DNA from 4 places in the Microbispora sp. NPDC088329 genome. Region 3 is predicted to be linked to each of the others. Evidence: riboswitches for the same ligand, from Rfam matches in the RefSeq annotation. Region 3 holds a riboswitch; each other region holds the start of a gene.
The links. Region 3 has a riboswitch for cobalamin ahead of AB0O28_RS30900 (ABC transporter substrate-binding protein). Riboswitches for the same ligand answer to the same signal wherever they lie in the genome.

Region 1: linked by a shared signal. The riboswitch ahead of AB0O28_RS09780 (cobyric acid synthase) and the one ahead of AB0O28_RS30900 (ABC transporter substrate-binding protein) in region 3 are both predicted to bind cobalamin.
Region 2: linked by a shared signal. The riboswitch ahead of AB0O28_RS09845 (CbtB domain-containing protein) and the one ahead of AB0O28_RS30900 (ABC transporter substrate-binding protein) in region 3 are both predicted to bind cobalamin.
Region 4: linked by a shared signal. The riboswitch ahead of cobN (cobaltochelatase subunit CobN) and the one ahead of AB0O28_RS30900 (ABC transporter substrate-binding protein) in region 3 are both predicted to bind cobalamin.

Annotation. Positions count from the first base shown of each region.
Region 1 is NZ_JBFBIP010000003.1:510,686-513,886, reverse strand. Features, by position in the region: gene AB0O28_RS09785 (histidine phosphatase family protein) at 1-167, opposite strand, end outside; gene AB0O28_RS09780 (cobyric acid synthase) at 161-1,684, opposite strand; cobalamin riboswitch at 1,737-1,861, opposite strand; gene AB0O28_RS09775 (serine/threonine-protein kinase) at 1,924-3,201, opposite strand, start outside.
Region 2 is NZ_JBFBIP010000003.1:527,344-530,544, forward strand. Features, by position in the region: gene cbiE (precorrin-6y C5,15-methyltransferase (decarboxylating) subunit CbiE) at 1-833, opposite strand, end outside; gene cobF (precorrin-6A synthase (deacetylating)) at 830-1,588, opposite strand; cobalamin riboswitch at 1,613-1,818, shown strand; gene AB0O28_RS09845 (CbtB domain-containing protein) at 1,846-2,058, shown strand; gene AB0O28_RS09850 (CbtA family protein) at 2,069-2,824, shown strand; gene AB0O28_RS09855 (NAD-dependent protein deacetylase) at 2,835-3,201, opposite strand, start outside.
Region 3 is NZ_JBFBIP010000021.1:44,702-47,902, reverse strand. Features, by position in the region: gene AB0O28_RS30905 (hypothetical protein) at 1-1,606, shown strand, start outside; cobalamin riboswitch at 1,786-1,922, shown strand; gene AB0O28_RS30900 (ABC transporter substrate-binding protein) at 2,000-2,962, shown strand; gene AB0O28_RS30895 (iron ABC transporter permease) at 2,970-3,201, shown strand, end outside.
Region 4 is NZ_JBFBIP010000003.1:520,282-523,482, reverse strand. Features, by position in the region: gene AB0O28_RS09815 (precorrin-8X methylmutase) at 1-160, opposite strand, end outside; gene cobG (precorrin-3B synthase) at 191-1,363, opposite strand; cobalamin riboswitch at 1,436-1,558, shown strand; gene cobN (cobaltochelatase subunit CobN) at 1,612-3,201, shown strand, end outside.

The DNA of each region.
Region 1 (3,201 bases), on a different contig from region 3:
GGCGCGGCGAAGACCACCGCGTCATCGGGGAGGGCCGGGTCGGTGCGGGCCAGATCGGTGCGGCGCAGGGCGGCGGCCTGCGCCAGCCCCGACGGATCGGCGTCCTCGGGGGCGGGGAAACAGGCGCGGCGTGTGCCGGGCGTTCCCGCCTGGCGAATGATCAACATGGGCCGTTCGCGCCGTTCGCGCCGGGCGGCAGGGCCCGCAGGCCCGGCGTGGGTCCGCTTCCGATGAGCGAGAGCAGCCCGCCGGTGTCGACGTTCCGCTCGACCAGGTCCCCGAGCGCGTCCAGCCGCGCCTCCCGCAGCCCCGCGAACGACAGCGACGGATCGCCCCGGAACTCCCGCCCGGCCGCCCTCGCCACCTCCCCGAGGAAGGCTCGCCGGAACCCGTCGTTCTCCAGCGCGCCGTGCCAGGTCGTGCCCCACACGTTTCCGGCGCGGCACCCGTCGAGGAACGGCTCACCCCCGTCGTGGGTGACGACCCCGTGATGGATCTCGTACGCGCGTACCGGATGCCCGTAGCCCTCGCCGACCGGCCGCCCGAGGGTCTTCTCCCTCGCGAACGCGACGTCGGCGGGGAGCAGCCCCAGGCCGGGCACCGTGCCGGCGCCGGACTCCACGTGGTCGGTGATGGTGCGGGCGAGCATCTGGTAACCGCCGCAGATCCCGAGCACCGGACCCGTCCTGCGGACGACGAGGTCGGCGATGCCGGTCGCGCGCAGCCAGGCCAGATCGTCCACCGTGGCCCGCGAACCCGGCAGGATCAGCAGGTCGGCGTCGGCGCAGGCGGCGGGTGAGGTGACGAAGCCGACCGTGACCCCCGGCTCGGCGGCCAGCGCGTCCACATCGGTGAAGTTGGAGATGCGTGGATACCGCACGACGGCCACCCGCAACGCGCCGTCAGCCGCGGCGCTCCCCGTGTTCCCCGTGTTTCCTCCCGGCCGGTTGTCGAGCGACAGCGAGTCCTCGACGTCCATCCACAGCCCGTCGAGCCACGGCACGACCCCGTAGACCCGGCGCCCGGTCAGCCCTTCGATCATGTCCAGCCCCGGCGCGAGCAGCTCCCGCGCGCCCCGGAACTTGTTCACGATAAATCCGGAAATATGCGCCTGATCGGCGGCGTCGAGCAGGGCGACCGTGCCGTACAGGTGCGCGAAGACGCCGCCGCGGTCGATGTCGCCCACGATGATCACGGGCAGCCCGACGGCCCTGGCCAGCCCCATGTTCGCGATGTCCCCCGCCCGGAGGTTGATCTCCGCCGGGGAGCCCGCCCCCTCGCAGATCACCACGTCGAACTCGTCGGCCAGCCGCCGGTACGACTCCACGGCGATCGCGCGCAGTTCGTCGCGATGCGCGCGGTATTCCAGCGCGTCCACGTCCGCGACCGGCCGTCCGCGCACGACGACCTGGCTACGGCGGTCGCTGCCCGGCTTGAGCAGGATCGGGTTCATGTCGGCCGTCGGCTCCAGCCCGCAGGCGGCCGCCTGCACGGCCTGGGCCCGCCCGATCTCCGCGCCGTCAGCCGTGACGTAGGAGTTCAGCGACATGTTCTGCGCCTTGAACGGCGCGACCCGTACGCCGCGGCGGGCCAGCCACCGGCACAGACCGGCCACCAGCACGCTCTTCCCGGCATCGGAGGTGGTGCCCGCGACCAGCAGGCCGCCGCCGGGCGCCCCGGCCATGGGATGTCCCCCCTGGGGGTGTCCGCGCCCCCGGTAGAAGGTCCGACGGCCGGAGTATCCTGGCTCCCGGATCCGCGCTTTCCCTCAGCCTTCCCGCCCGTGCGGGGCAGTGGCGTGGGTGAGGGTCGCTCCCCGGTGACAGTGGCGGGACCGCGCCGGATTCACACCGGCTTCCTCCGCGTCCGTCGCTTGCGGTGGTCAACATACACCTTCATGCCGGACGTTCCGCAAGTGTGCCGCTATGTGCGTTTCAACGTGGCGATCATGTAGAACGGCTCGTTCTTCGTGACCTCGTTCTCGCCGTGCCCGTTGTAGTCGAAGGTCATCGTCCCGTTGTCGTGGACGGTGAGGTAGATCGTGCCGTTGCGCACGCAGTTGCCCCGCATCGACACCCGCTTCAGGCGCACAGTGGTCCCGCTGACCACCTGGAGTCTGGACCTGCCTACGCACCGGTAGTCGACGAACTGCTCGGTGACGGTGTCGCCGCCCTTCGGCACGGTCAGCACGAGCGTGTCGTACGCGCCGGGCTCGTAGTCCACCCTGCCGCGCCACACGCCCGCGAAGCGTGCCGTGAAGCGCAGGGGCACGCGCGCGGTGGGCGCCGGACCGGGCCCCGAACCGAACGTCGGACTCGGCGCCGGAGCCGGCGTCCGCGTGGGTGTCCCCGCGAGTGTCCCCGTGAGTGAGGTGGCGGGCGAGGGGGCCGGAGTGACGGCGGCCGCAATGTGCCGCGCGACACCGTCGCCGTCACGGCCGCCGTCACGGTCGCCGTCACCGCCGGCGACGCCTCCGGACGGGAGCACGGACAGCAGCACGGCCCCCGTCGTCGCGGCCGCGAGCGTGACCGCCGCCCCCGCGAGCAGCCCACGGCGGCGGCCGGAGCCCCGCCGTGAGGGCACGGTGTCCTGTTCCGGAGAAACGGGACGCCCCGCGGCGGCGAGCAGGCCCGGAACGTCCCCGGCGGTCCCCTCCGGCGCCGCGGCGAGCAGCCGCATCGTGATGTCGAGGATGCCCGGGCGCTGTGCGGGGTCCTTGCGCAGGGCCAGCGCGACGATGGAGCGCAACGGCTCCTCCAGGTCGCCGAGGTCGGGCTCCTGGGTGAGCACGCGGTTCAGCACGGCGGGCAGCGCGTCGCCGCCGAACGGCGGCCTGCCGGTGGCGGCGAACACCATCACGCCGCCCCACGCGAACACGTCCCAGGCGGGCGCGGGCGGCTCGCCGGCGATCTGCTCGGGCGCCATGTAGGCGGGCGTGCCGAGGGCGCCACCGGTCGTCGTGGTCGCGTCGAGACGGCGTGCGACCCCGAAGTCGACGACCCTCGGACCGTCGGGCCCCAGCAGCACGTTGGCGGGCTTGAAGTCGCGGTGGACGATCCCGGCCTGGTGCACGGCGGCGAGTGCGGTCGCGGTCGCGACGGCCAGCCGGTGCAGGGCGGGCCCGGACCGCCGTCCCGCCCGCTGCAGCGTGGGGCCCTCCACGTACTCGCTCACGACGTAGGGCCGCGGGCCGTCCAGGTC
Region 2 (3,201 bases), on a different contig from region 3:
TGGGCGCGCAGCCACTCGACGGCCACGCTCCCCGAACCCGCCCCCACGTCCCACAGCAGTTCGCCCGGCAGGGGCGCCAGCTTGGCCAGGGTGACCGCGCGCACCTCCTGCTTGGTCAGCTGCCCGTCCGACTCGTACGCGTCGTCCGGAAGCCCGCAAGCCCTCCCCAGTGGCACGGTGTCAGGGACGTCGGCACAGGTCACGGCCACGATGTTCAGGGCCGGCATCGGCTCGGCGCCCGGCCGGCCGGCGCCCGTCCAGTCGGCGGCCGTGCCGTCATGGCGCGACTCGGTCGCCGCGCCGAGATCGCCGAGGACGGTCACGCGGCTCGCCCCGTATCCCCGCTCGGTCAGCAGGGCGGCGACCCGCGCGGGCGTGCCCGCGTCCGCGCTGAGGACGAGGACGCGGCGGCCCGGCGCGAGCGCGGCGGTCAGCGTGGCGAGCGGACGCCCGACCAGGCTGACGGTCTCGACGCCCTCTGCAGGCCAGCCGAGCCGCGCGCAGGCCAGCGTCACCGACGACACGTGCGGCAGCACGCGCAGCCGCTCGGGCCCGAGCAGCCGGGCCAGCGTCGCGCCGATCCCGAAGAACATGGGATCGCCGCTCGCCAGCACCACGACCGCGCGTCCCGCGTGCGCGTCGAACAGCCCCGGCAACCCCGCGACCAGCGGCGACGGGTACGGCACCCGCTCGGGGGCCACCGACGCGGGCAACAGCGCGAGCTGCCTGGCCGACCCGACCACGACGTCCGCGGCGGTCAGCTCGGCGCGCGCGGCGTCGGTGAGGCCGGCCCAGCCGTCCGCGCCGATCCCGACGACCGACACCGGCCTCATCGAGCGGGTTTCCTGAGCAGGTAGGTGTCCATGACCCAGCCGTGCGCCGCGCGCGCCTCCGCCCTGCGCCGCCGGATCTCGCCGGCGACCTCGCGCACCGGCCCGGCCAGGAGGATCTCGTCCTCGGTCCCGACGTAGGCGCCCCAGTAGACGTCCGCGTCGGCGGCCTGCGGCAGGTCGGCGAACGCGCATCCCGCGTCGAGCATCACCACGATGTCGTCGGCGGCCTCGACGTCGGCGGGCAGGCGGCGGCCGGTCGTGATGTGCAGGGGCCTCGCGACCCTGGTCAGGCTGACGCGGTGCCGCGCGGCCAGCGCCGACACGCTGCTGATCCCCGGGATCACCTCGTAGTCGAACGGCTCTCCGCCCCTGGCCAGGACGTCCTCGACGATGGCGATCGTGCTGTCGTAGAGGGCGGGATCGCCCCAGACGAGGAACGCGCCCACGCCGTCCTCGGGCACCTCGTCGGCGATGAGCCGCGCGTAGACCTCCGCCCGGCGGGCCCGCCAGTCGGCCACCGCCTCCACGTAGGCGCCGCTCGTCCGGTCGCGTTCCGGGTCGCGTGCCTCCACCACCCGATACGGCTCCCGCGCGTGGGCCGCGATCAGCTCGCGCCGCAGCCGCACCAAGCCGTCCTTCTCCGCACCCTTGTCGAGCAGGAAGAACACGTCCGCCGAGGCGATCGCCGCGGCGGCCTGGAAGGTGAGGTGGGCTGGGTCCCCGGCGCCGATGCCGATGATGAGGACGCGCTTCATAGGTCACGAGTATGGACCACGGCTTGACGTACTTTTGCAGACGGTGCACGCTCTAGGGGACAATTACAGACAGAGGCGACGGTGTGCAGGAACCTGGTGCGAATCCAGGACGGTCCCGCCACTGTGACCGGGGAGTGTCCCCCGCTTGTGACCACGGCCGAGACGGCTGGAAGGTCGGGCGACACGATGACCCGGGAGTCAGGACACTGACCCGTTGTCCTCCATCACCGGGGCGAGGCACCCCGTGAGGAGAAATCATGGCTCAGCCGGCCATTCCCGTATCCCGGCCCCTGCCGGTCACCATCCCCGTGCGCGAGATCCTGCCCTGGGCGGTCTTCGCCGCCGTGGTCGGGCTCATCCTGATCTACTTCGTCGGCGCGGAGCAGGGCGCCACCCACCTCATCAGCGGGCACACCGTGCACGAGTTCGTGCACGACGGCCGCCACCTCCTCGGCTTCCCCTGCCACTGAGGCCCGCCGGATGCCCACCATGCGCTCCCTGCTGGTGCGCGGCATGCTCGTCGGCCTCGTGGCCGCGCTGCTCGCGTACGTCGTGGCCTGGTTCGCCGGCGAACCCCAAGTCGCCGCCGCCATCTCGCTCGAGGAGGCCAAGGCCGCCGCGACAGGGGAGGCACACGAACACGAACTCGTCAGCCGGACCGTCCAGGAGACCGCCGGCCTCCTGACCGCCCTGCTCGTCTACGGCGCCGCACTCGGCGGCTTCTTCTCCATCGCGTACGCCGTGGCCCACGGACGCCTCGGCGCCCTCGGCGCCCGCGCCACGGCCCTCGTCGTCGCGGCCGCCGGATTCGTCGTCGTGTACGTGACCCCCATCCTGAAGTACCCGCCCAATCCCCCGGCCGTCGGCAACCCCGACACCATCGGCCGCAGAACCGCGCTGTACTTCACGATGATCCTGGTCGCGCTGCTGGCCGCCGCGGTCGCGACGTACGCGGGCCGCGCCCTGTCGCCCCGGCTGGGCGGCTGGAACGCGACCCTCGCGGGCATCGTCGTCTACGCCGTCCTCGTGGGCGTCTCGTACGCCCTGCTGCCTTCGATCAACGAGGTGTCCGGCGACTTCCCCGCCGACACCCTCTGGTGGTTCAGGGTGTCGTCGTTCGGCGTCCAGTTCGCCCTGTGGGCCGCCATCGGACTGCTGTTCGGCGGCCTCACCGAGCGTTCCCTGCGTCAGGGCGTCCGTGCCGAGGCACGACTGCGTCCGGCCGGAACAGCCTGACTCCTCTCAACTAGCGGAGGGCCTCCAGGAGAGAGGTGAGGGCCGGTCCGAGGGGGGCGTCGAAGGTCATCAGCGCCTCGCCGTCGCCCCGGGTCGGCCCCTGATTGATTATCGCGACGGGGATCGAGCGGGCGGCGGCGCGCCGGACGAACCGGTATCCGGACATGACGGTCAACGAGGATCCCAGGACGAGCAGCAGACCGGCCCGCTCGGTCAGCGCGTAGCACTCCTCGACCCGTGACGGCGGCACGTTCTCGCCGAAGAACACCACGTCGGGTTTGAGCACGCCGCCGCAGCCCTCGCAGTCCACCGTGCGGAACGTCTCGATCTCGTCCACCGCCAGAACGGCGTCGCCGTCCGGATTGATCATCTCCGAA
Region 3 (3,201 bases):
GACGACGGCGTACCGTCTGGCGGCCTACGACTACTGGTGGACGATCCGGACGATCGTGGTGGCCTTCGCCGCCGTTCCTGGCCTGGCACAGCTCGGTCTGCACCTCCTCTGCGCGGCGCTCCCCGTCCCGACCGGCGTGCAGATCGGCGACGCCCTGCGGATGACGGCGGCCATCCTGCTGTTGCCGTTCCAGGCCGCGGTGCTCGGCTGCTGCTACGCGCGGCTCCATCGGAAGAATCAGGCGCGCTGGGGAGCCCTGGCGATCCGGAGGGACAGGGATGGGCGCGGGCGGTCCGCGACCGCGACCGGCGGCGCACCCGGCGGGCGGCGCACCCGCTGGTGGCCGGTCGGGCTGGTGCTTCTGCCCGGCCTGCTGTACGGCGGCTACGCGGTGGCCGGTCCGCTCACCGGCGTGACCGACAACGAGATCGCGGGCGAGGACCCCGGTTCGGGTTCCGGCAAGGGCGGCCCGGGACCGGTTCAGATCGTCTTCGGCCCTCGCGGGTTTCCGATCGTCATCCGCGACCGGGGGTTCCAGGAGGTGACGTTCTGCGGCGACGGCACCTGCGGCACGCAGACCACCGTCATCCTGGACGTCTTCTTCGAGGAGCAGTCCGGGGCGGCGGTCACCCCCGACGGCTCGGTGGTGTTCGCGGGCTGGGTGAGGGAGCCCGATGAGGTCGAACGGCGGCGGGAGCTCCAGCTGTTCTCCTGCCGGCCCGACGGCTGCACGTGGCGTCCCGGCCCGCCGTTGAGGACGGCGCCCGGCGACGTGCTCCGGCTGGACGTGGCCCCGGTGAACGCCACCGCGGTCGCGACGCGGGGCGGCATCGCCGTCGCCTCGATCACCCCCGTCTCCGCGGACCGGTACCCGACTCCCGCGCGCGTGACGCTCACGCGGTGCCCGGACCTCGCCTGCGTCCACCCCCGGACGATCACGGTGGGAGACCTCACCGTCGCGGGCGACGTCATGAACCACAAGCCCCGCGCCCTCGCCGTCGCGGCGTCTCCGGACGGGCGCCCGGTGATCGCATACGCGGACCTGATCACGGGGAAGGCCACCATCGCGATCTGCGACACCGTGGCATGCGGGCACCCGGCCCTTCGCGCGTTCGACATGTCCGACAGGTCCTCGCCACGGTACGACCCCCGGAGGTCCTTCGACGATCTGCGGCTCCAGGTCGCCGTCAGGCCGGACGGCAGACCGGTGATCGTCCACAACGGCGGCGGCACCGGGGACACGACGATCATGATCTGCCGCGATCCGTCCTGCTCCGGGACCCCGCGGACGGTGTCGGCCTCCGAGCTGGTCACGCGGAGCGCCCCCGGCCTGGCCCTGGATCCGGCCGGCCGTCCCGTTCTGGCCGGATACGACGCGGCCGACCCGCCGGTAGCCGTCCTGTCCTGCCGCGACGACGACTGCGTGGGGAGAGACGTCACCCACCTGGTTCCCACGTCCCACGTGGGCGAGGTGGACGTCGCCATCGGTCCCGACCGACGCGCGCGCATCGTCTGGTACGGCACGATCGATGGCAGGAGAACCCCGACCTATCACGTCCTCACCTGCGCCGACGCCTGGTGCGGCCGGCGGCCGCCGCCGTCCTGACGAGCGGCCGCCGCCGGTGGGGGCGGCGGGCTCGCCGTGGCGGTCCTGGCCGTCCGGATGCCCAGGACGGTGCTTGTCGCATTGCAGCCGGCAGGGCTGTGCCGGTCGTAGCCCAGGTGTGCGGCCGTCTCGCGACGTGCCTGCTGGGCGGAGCCCGGGGGCGGGGCGGGGGTGGACGCCATGTGAGGGATTGGTACCGTTGCGTCCGACGCGCGCCACGCAGCGAAGTCCGGTGAGAACCCGGCGCTGTCCCGCAACTGTGGTTCCCCGCCCCCGGGGACGAGCCAGGTCGCCTGCGCTGCGCGCCGACGCCATCGACCCTCGTGGAAAAGGGTGATCCGTCGCTTCCAGCGGGTCCCTCGATTCCCGGCATTCCCCCTGATGGAGGACCTCGTGAGGCCCGTACGCACGGCCGTCGCGGGTGTGGTGCTGGGCGTGCTCGCTCTGGCCGGTTGCGGCCAGACCGACGGCGCCGCCACGTCCGCGACCCCCACCCCCGCCGCCACGGACAGCACCCCGGACAGCGGGGGACAGGGCGCCTTCCCCGTCACCATCCAGGCGGGCAACGGCGCGGTGACGATCGAGAAGAAGCCCGAGCACATCGTGTCGCTGTCCCCGACGGCCACCGAGATCCTGTTCGCGATCGGTGCGGGCGCGCAGGTGACGGCGGCGGACGACCAGTCGAACTACCCGCCCGAGGCGCCCAAGACGTCGCTGTCGGGGTTCAAGCCCAACGTCGAGGCGATCGTCGCCGCCAAGCCCGACCTCGTCGTGCTCGCCAACGACCTGGAGGGCGTGGTCGCCGGGCTGGGCAAGGTCGGTGTGCCGGTGCTGCTCGAACCCGCCGCGACCAAGCTGGACGACACCTACGACCAGATCAGGGACCTCGGCGCGGCCACCGGCAACGCGGACAAGGCCGAGGAGGTGGCGAGCGGCGTCAAGCAGAAGATCGACGCGCTCGTCGCCGCGGCGCCCAAGGGCAAGGACCTGACGTATTACCACGAGCTGGACACCACGCCCTACGCGGCGACGTCGAGCACGTTCATCGGGCAGGTCTACAGCCTGTTCGGGCTGAAGAACATCGCCGACGAGGCGCCCGACGCGGCGGGCGGCTACCCCAAGCTGTCGGCGGAGTTCATCGCCAAGGCCGACCCCGGCCTGATCTTCCTCGGCGACACCAAGTGCTGCGGCCAGAACGCCGCCGCGCTGGCCAAGCGGCCTGGCTGGTCCGGCCTGTCCGCGCTGAAGAAGGGCCGCGTGGTGGAGCTGGACGACGACATCGCCTCCCGCTGGGGGCCCCGCGTCGCCGACCTCGCGCAGGCCGTCAGCGACGCCGTCCAGAAGGCGGCGAGCTGATCCTGTGGTGACGCGGACCCCCGCGGCACGGCCACGAGGCCGGGCGCTGCTCGTCGCGTCCGCCGTGCTGGTGGCCAGTCTCGCCGTCGGCGTGATGGCGGGCGCGGCGGGCCTGTCGCCCCGCGCGATCGCGCTGGCGCTGCTCGACCGGCTGCCGCTGGTGTCCGTGCACTCGGGGCTCGCACCGGTCGAGGAGGGGCTGCTGTTCCAGCTCCGGGTGCCGCGGGTGCTGCTCGCCG
Region 4 (3,201 bases), on a different contig from region 3:
GGTCGGCGACCAGGTCGGTCATGCCGCAGGCGTGGATCATGCGGACCGCGACCCTGGCCAGGTCGCCGGGCAGGCCCGTCAGGTCGGCCTCGGCCCTGATGGTCGCGAACGACCGCCGGTAGATCTCCGCTCCGTCGCGGACGTAGTCGTGCTCGGGCACGGACACCCCTGTTCGTTCGATGGTGTTCGTTCAGTGGCTCACGCGGTAGCCGCCGGGCGTGGCGACCACGTCGGTGACCCGCCCGCGCGGGCGCCCGCAACGACGTTCGCAGCCCGCCCAGTGGATCGGCCCGTCCGGCAGCTCGGGCGTGCCGGTCTCCGCCCAGCGCGCCGCGTCCGCCCGTACGTCGGCCAGCGCCTTCGCGCAACCGGGCCGCCCGGTGCAGGCCGACAGTCTGGCGTACGGCGAGGCCGGGTCGATCACCAGCCCCGCCTCGACGAGCGAATCGGCCACCGGCCCGACCGTCCCGGGCGCCAGGTCGGGCAGCACGACCGTACGCCACGGCGTCAGCCGCACCTCGGCGGGGGTCAGGCCGGCGAGAAGGTCCGCTTGTGCGGGGGTGAGCCTGCCGAGCGGCACGATCACGTCGACCGCGACCCGCCCGTCCGCCTGGGGAAACACCCCGCCCTTACGCGGCTCGGCGGCCGCCACGGTCACGGGCACGGCCACGGGCGCGGCGCCGGGAAGGCGGGCGGCGATCGTCGCGGGGCCGCCGGGGAGCTCGGCCACGCGCCAGGCGTCCCCGCGTACCGACTGGAACGCCTCGGCGGCGGCGAGGGCGACGGCGACGGCGTCGCCGGCGGTCACCGATCTGACCGGCTCGCCCGCGAGCAGGAGCGTCAGATCGCCGCCCAGGTGGTCGACAGGACGGCCGGGCCGCGCGGCGAGCGTCACGTCCGCGCCGAGCCCGAGGACGTCGCGGGTGCCGTCGTCGAGCGCGAACAGGAACCGGCCGGGCAGGCCGGCCAGCGCCGGACGCCCGCACAGGTCCGCGTCCAGCGCCGTCACCAACGGCCGGACGTCGAGGACGCCCGTGGCCGACCGGCCGCTGAGGGGCGAGGCGACGATGTTGCGCACGCGTTCGTGGGTCGCCGACGGCAGCAGCCCGGCGGCGGCCATCCGCGCGGCGAACGCCGCCGGGTCCGCCAGCCCTCGCACCTGGACGTTGGCGCGTGACGTGAGCTCGATGACCCCGTTGCCCAGCTCCCCGGCGCAGGCGGCCAGCTCGCGCAGCGCGTCGGTGGTCAGGGCGCCGCCGGGCACGCGGACGCGGGCCAGCGCCCCGTCCGCGGCGACGTGCACCTGGAGCGCGCCGGGGCAGGCGTCCCGAGCCGCGCGTCCGGAAAAGCCACCTATGACCACAGGCAGGATGCTAACGCCAGTTTTTCGATAGGGCCTCCGTCCCGTAAGGTCGGCGATGAACGATGGCAAGCGGAGGAAGCCGGTGTGAATCCGGCGCGGTCCCGCCACTGTGACCGGGGAGCGAACCCCACCACACGGCCACTGTCGCAAGACGGGAAGGCCGGGGTGAGCGTCGATCCGGGAGCCAGGAGACTCCTGCCGTCGTGCCGCCACGACCCGGGGCGAGGACCCCGAGGGAGGACCCTGCCATGCGCACGGACCAGCCACTCATCGTGCTGTTGTCCACGTCGGACACCGATCTGCTGAGCGCGCGCGCCAGCGGGGCGGCGTTCCGGCTGGGGAACCCGGCCCGGCTCGCCGTGGACGACCTGCCCGCGCTGGTCGAGGGGGCCGGCCTTGTGGTCGTCCGGCTGCTCGGCGGGCGGCGCGCCTGGGAGGACGGGCTGGACGCCCTGCTCGCGGGCCCGCGCCCGGTGGTCGTCCTCGGCGGCGAGCAGGCCCCGGACGCCGAGCTGATGGAGCTGTCCACGGTGAGCGGCGGGGTGAGCGGCGGCGTGTGCGCCGAGGCGCACGCCTATCTCGCGCACGGCGGCCCCGCGAACCTCGCCGAACTGCACGCGTTCCTGTCGGACACGGTCCTGCTGACCGGCCGCGGCTTCGCGGCCCCGGCCGCCACGCCGACCTGGGGCGTGCTCGAACGCGACGCCCGGCCCGGCGACGGCCCGGTGATCGGCGTGCTCTACTACCGGGCGCACCACATGGCGGGCAACACGGGCTTCGTCACCGCGCTGTGCGACGCGGTCGAGGACGCGGGCGGCCGGGCGCTGCCGGTCTTCTGCTCCTCGCTGCGCACCGCCGAGCCCGAGCTGCTCGACGTGCTGCGCCGCGCGGACGCCCTCGTCGTGACCGTGCTCGCGGCGGGCGGTTCGCGGCCCGCGACCGCGTCGGCGGGCGGGGACGACGCGGCCTGGGACGTCGGCGCGCTCGCCGGCCTCGACGTGCCCATCCTGCAGGGCCTGTGCCTGACGACCGGCCGCGCCGAGTGGGAGGACAACGACGACGGGCTGTCCCCGCTGGACGCCGCCTCGCAGGTCGCGATCCCGGAGTTCGACGGGCGGATCATCACGGTGCCGTTCTCGTTCAAGGAGATCGACGACGACGGCCTGACGGTCTACGTCGCCGACCCCGAGCGCGCGGCCCGGGTCGCGGGCATCGCCGTCCGGCACGGCCTGCTGCGGCACGTGCCCCCGCAGGACAAGAAGCTCGTCGTGATGCTGTCGGCGTACCCGACGAAGAACTCGCGGGTCGGCAACGCCGTCGGCCTGGACACCCCGGCCAGCACGGTCGGGCTGCTGGCCCGCCTGGCCGAGGAGGGCTACGACCTCGGCGACGGCTTCCCCGGGCAGGCGGAGCAGGACGGCGACGCCCTGATCCACGCGCTCATCGCCGCGGGCGGCCAGGACCAGGACTGGCTCACCGAGGAGCAGCTCGCGGCCAACCCCGTGCGGATCCCCGCCGAGACCTACCGCGCCTGGTACGACACCCTGCCCGAGGACCTGCGCGCCGGCGTGGAACGCCACTGGGGCGCCCCGCCCGGCGAGCTGTTCGTCCACGACGGCGACATCGTGCTCGCGGCGCTGCGCAGCGGGAACGTCGTGGTGATGGTGCAGCCCCCGCGCGGCTTCGGGGAGAACCCCATCGCGATCTACCACGACCCCGACCTGCCGCCCAGCCACCACTACCTGGCGGCCTACCGGTGGCTGTCGGCCGAGTGGGGCGCGCACGCCATGGTGCACGTCGGCAAGCACGGCAACCTGGAGTGGCTGCCCGGCAAGTCG